Regions from separate parts of the Dokdonella sp. GW821-FHT11D02 genome, predicted to be linked through region 1. Evidence: predicted binding sites of a transcription regulator. Region 1 holds the regulator's gene; the other holds the start of a gene.
What was found. The regulator sigma-54, encoded in region 1, starts transcription at its own class of promoters, with help from an activator protein. The targets are predictions, from matches to a motif close to TGGCACGNGCNTTGC.

Region 1 (2,398 bases):
CCCGGCGAGCAAGGTCGACAGTTCGGCGATCAAGGCGGCCTTGTCGCGTGCGACAAGGCCGGTCCGCACCCGCTCGGGCGACAACAAATCGAGAAAAGGCATGGGCGGGTGCGGGGTCTCGCGACGGTAGCCGATAGCTTAGCTGTAACGCGCCGACCGCACCGAATCGGCGTGGTGGTCGGTCAGCTTTTCCTTGTGCTTGCGCACTTGCGTGTCGACCTTGTCGACCAGAGTGTCGATCGCGGCGTACATGTCGACCGCGGTCGCGTCCGCGTGGAGGGTCTTGCCTGACAGCTGGATCGTCGCCTCGGCCTTGTGCAAAAGCTTCTCGACGCCGAGGACGATGGTGAAATCATGCAGGTGGTCGAAGTGGCGCGTGATGCGCTCGAACTTACTGATGGCGTAGTCGCGCAGTGCGGCGGTGACTTCGACCTGATGACCTTTGACATTGATCTGCATGATGGACTCCTCGTGTTGGGGGCGGCGCACGCCGACCCGGACATAAGGTCGCGGGCGTAGCCGGGATTCCGGTACGAGCGCGGCCTGCATGGACTCCGACCTGCGGCGGCCGGCGGTGTTCCCTCCTGTGTGTGGAATGATGGAATTGGATGCGCGCATCGTGCTTCAAGCCAGCCGACTGCGATCGTTGGAAGAAGGAATGTTCAACGCTTCCCGGTACTTGGCCACCGTACGCCGGGCCACGTTAATTCCGCGTCGATTCAATTCGGCGGCGAGCACCTGGTCCGACAGCGGCTTGGCGCGTTGTTCATCGCCGATCAGCTTCTTGATCATCGCCTGAATCGCGGTGGCGGAAGCGGCGCCGCCGTCGACGGTGGTGACGCCGCTGGAGAAGAAATACTTGAACTCGAACGTGCCGCGCGGCGTGTGCAGGTATTTGCGCGTGGTCACGCGGCTGATCGTCGATTCGTGCATGCCGACTTCCTCGGCGACGTCCTTGAGCACCAACGGGCGCATCGCTTCGGCGCCGAATTCGAGAAAGGCTTCCTGCGCACGCACGATTGAGGTGGCGACCTTGAGCATGGTCTCCGCGCGCGTCTTCAGGGACTTGATCAGCCAACGCGCTTCCTGCAGCTGGCCCTTGAGGTAGTTCGCGTCCTCGCGCCGCGCCTTCGCGATCAGGCCGGCATAGTGTTCGTTGATACCCAAACGCGGCTGGCAGCCGGGCGCCAGCGTGACCTGCCAGCGGCCGCTAATCTTGCGTGCGTACGCGTCCGGCGCGACGTAGTCGGTGCTGGTGCTGGCGTAGCTGCTGCCGGGCTTGGGCGCCAGGCTGCGGATCAGGGCCAGCGCGGTTTCGAATGTCTCTTCGTCGACGTGCAGGCGCTGGCACAGGCGCGCGCGATCCTGCCGTGCCAGCGCCTCCAGATGCTCGGCGATCAGGACGCGCGCGAGCGCCAGCCCCGGCGTCGCCGGTTCGAGCACTTCGAGCTGCACGGCGAGGCATTCCTTCAGCGAACGGCTGGCCACGCCGACCGGATCGAACAGCTGCACGCGGTGGCGCACCGCCTGGACTTCTTCCAAGGTGACCGTGTGCAGCGTCGCCAAGGCGTCGCGGATCGATTCGTCGCTTTCGCTGAGGTAGCCGTCGTCGTCGATCGCCTCGATGATGGTCGCGGCGATCGCGCGATCGCGCGCCGAGATCGGCGTCAGGTTCAGCTGCCACAAGAGATGATCGCGCAGGTCCAGCGCTTCGGCGTCCTGCGGTTCGAGGCCATCCTCGTCGGGCGCGGCGCTGCGGTACTCGTCGCGCTCGACTTCGATGTCGAGCGGCGTTTCCTCGCTTTCGGAGGATTCTGCCGGGCTTTCGTTCGGCGTCTCTTCCGCCGTTTCCGCAGCCGGACCGCCGTCCGCTTCTTCCGCTTCGACCGCTTCGCTCGTTTCCATCTCGAGCAGTGGGTTGGATTCCAGCGCGGTGTTCAGCTCCAGCTCCAGCTCCAGCCGCGACAGCTGCAGCAGCCGAATCGCCTGTTGCAGCTGAGGCGTCAGCGCCAGCGATTGGCTGAGGCGAAATTGAAGCGCTGGTTTCATTCCTGGAGCAAGCTGGACCCGTTGACCCATCCTAGCGCCAAACGACGGGTACGGGCAGATTGACTCGGGGCCGGGATTGGGGATTCGGGATTGGGACAAGCCAGGCGTGCGTTTGCGCAAGGGGGAGTCGAAGCAGCTTCTTCGAATCTCCAATCCCCAATCCCAGCTCTTCCTACATTCGAAACTCGCGCCCCAGATAGACCTCGCGCACCTGCTCGTTGGCGAGGATGTCGGCGGGAGCGCCCTGCGCCAGCACGGCGCCTTCGCTCATGATGTAGGCGCGCTCGCAGATACCGAGCGTTTCGCGCACGTTGTGGTCGGTGATCAGGATGCCGATGCCGCGTGCGCG
Region 2 (2,398 bases), 1.4 Mb from region 1:
GTCTGAGGCAGCGCCTCGGCCGCCCGCTCAATCGGCGCTCGGCAGCACCATCAACAGACCGATGCCGAGCACGATGCGATAGATCGCGAACGGCGTGAAGCGATGCGCGCGGATGTAGCCGAGCAGCCACTTCACCGCGACGAAAGCGGTCACCAGCGAAACGACGAAGGCGAGGCCGATCGCGCTCCAGTCTTCGTGCGCGCCGCCGCCGTTCTTGAACGACTTCAATAGCTCGTAGGCGCTCGCCGCGAACATGGTCGGGATGCCGACCAGGAACGCGAATTCGGTCGCCGCCGCGCGATTGCTGGCGCCGGCCAACAAGGCGACGAAGATCGTCGCCGCCGAGCGCGAGGTGCCGGGGAAGATCGCCGCCACCACCTGAGCGAGTCCGACCAGGATCGCGACGCGCCAGGTGATGACGCTGCGCTCGGGCTGCTTCGCGGCGAACCATTCGGCGACGATCATCCAGACGCCGCCGATGATCAGCGCCCACGCCACCGGCGCCACCGATTCGGGCAATTTGAACCCAAGCCGAGTGGCCAGAAATCCGAGCACCGCGGTGATCAGGAACGCGAGCGTGAGCTTCAGCGCGTAGTCGCGGTTGTCGGCCTGCCCCAAGCCGGTCGCGAGACGCCAAAGCCGTTCGCGATAGATCAGCACCACTGCCAGGATCGCGCCGGCCTGGATCACGACGTTGAACAGATCGGAGCGGCGTCCGAGCCAGTGTTCGGCGATCAATAAATGGCCGGTGCTGGAGATCGGCAGGAATTCGGTGATGCCTTCGATCAGGCCGAGCAGGATCGGAATCAGGATGTCGTTCATCGGGAAAGTCGAAAGCAGGAAGTGGGCGGGCGAGCGGAGGGTTCGCTCCGAGTTTGTGCAAAACACGAAGTGATTTGCACCATTCTTGTGCTTGCGTGAGCCAAGCGTCGATCCTAAGAGGCTGATTTATCGTGGGATGCGCTTGAAAAGCGCTTGGCACATACCTTGCTCAAACTGCCGTACCACACTCTTCGAGATCGTCATGTCCGCAACGAAAGTCCTGCAACTGATCAAGGAAAACGACGTCGAGTTCGTCGACCTGCGCTTCGCCGACATGCTCGGCAAGCAGCATCACGTGACTTTCCCGGCGCATGCGATCGACGAATCGGTATTCGAAGACGGCAAGATGTTCGACGGCTCCTCGATCGCCGGCTGGAAAGGCATCAACGAGTCCGACATGGTGCTCTTGCCCGATCCGGACACCGCGATCATCGACCCGTTCATGGCCGACAAGACCGTACTCCTGCAATGCGACGTGCTCGAGCCGAGCACGATGCAGGCTTACGCCCGCGATCCGCGCTCGGTCGCCAAACGCGCCGAAGCGTACCTGAAGTCGACCGGCATCGCCGACACCGCGTTCTTCGGCCCGGAACCGGAATTCTTCATCTTCGACTCGGTGCGTTTCCGCAACGACATGGGCCACGTGTTCTACGAAATCGGCTCTGAAGAAGCGGCGTGGTCTTCGGGCAAGTCGTTCGAAGGCGGCAACTCCGGCCATCGCGGCGGCATCAAGGGCGGCTACTTCCCGGTGCCACCGGTGGACACCTTCCAGGACCTGCGTAGCGAAATGTGCAAGGTGCTCGAAGCAGTCGGCCAAGTCGTCGAAGTGCACCATCACGAGGTCGCCAACGCCGGCCAGTGCGAAATCGGCACGCGCTTCAATACGCTGGTGAAGAAGGCCGACGAGCTGATCACGATGAAGTACGTGGTCAAGAACGTCGCGCACCAGAACGGCAAGACCGTGACCTTCATGCCCAAGCCGATCGTCGGCGACAACGGCTCGGGCATGCACGTGCATCAGTCGTTGGCGAAGAACGGCCAGAACCTGTTCGCCGGCGATCTCTACGGCGGCCTGTCGCAGACCGCGCTGTACTACATCGGCGGCATCTTCAAGCACGCGCGCGCGATCAACGCGTTCGCCAATTCGGCGACCAACAGCTACAAGCGCCTGGTGCCGGGCTTCGAAGCGCCGGTCATGCTCGCCTACTCGGCGCGCAACCGTTCGGCCAGCTGCCGCATTCCGTTCGTGCACAGCCCCAAGGGTCGTCGCATCGAAGTGCGCTTCCCGGATCCGGTCAACACCGGCTACCTGACCTTCAGCGCGCTGATGATGGCCGGCCTCGACGGCATCTTGAACAAGATCGATCCCGGCGCGCCGGCCGACAAGGATCTGTACGACCTGCCGCCGGAAGAAGAGAAGAACATCCCGACCGTCTGCCACTCGCTCGATCAGGCGCTCGAAGCGCTGGACAAGGATCGCGGCTTCCTCAAGGCGGGCGGCGTGTTCAGCGACGACTTCATCGACGGTTACATCGATCTGAAGATGCAGGAAGTCACGCGTTTCCGCGCGGCGACG

Region 2: the regulator sigma-54 is predicted to act here: its motif matches at 977-991, upstream of glnA (type I glutamate--ammonia ligase).

Annotation. Positions count from the first base shown of each region.
Region 1 covers NZ_CM179520.1:1,129,900-1,132,297, forward strand. Annotated here, with positions in the region: gene AC3QL3_RS04710 (PTS sugar transporter subunit IIA) at 1-102, opposite strand, end outside; gene hpf (ribosome hibernation-promoting factor, HPF/YfiA family) at 139-459, opposite strand; gene AC3QL3_RS04720 (RNA polymerase factor sigma-54) at 625-2,049, opposite strand; gene lptB (LPS export ABC transporter ATP-binding protein) at 2,222-2,398, opposite strand, start outside.
Region 2 covers NZ_CM179520.1:4,803,179-4,805,576, forward strand. Annotated here, with positions in the region: gene phhA (phenylalanine 4-monooxygenase) at 1-6, shown strand, start outside; gene AC3QL3_RS20340 (undecaprenyl-diphosphate phosphatase) at 28-822, opposite strand; gene glnA (type I glutamate--ammonia ligase) at 1,025-2,398, shown strand, end outside.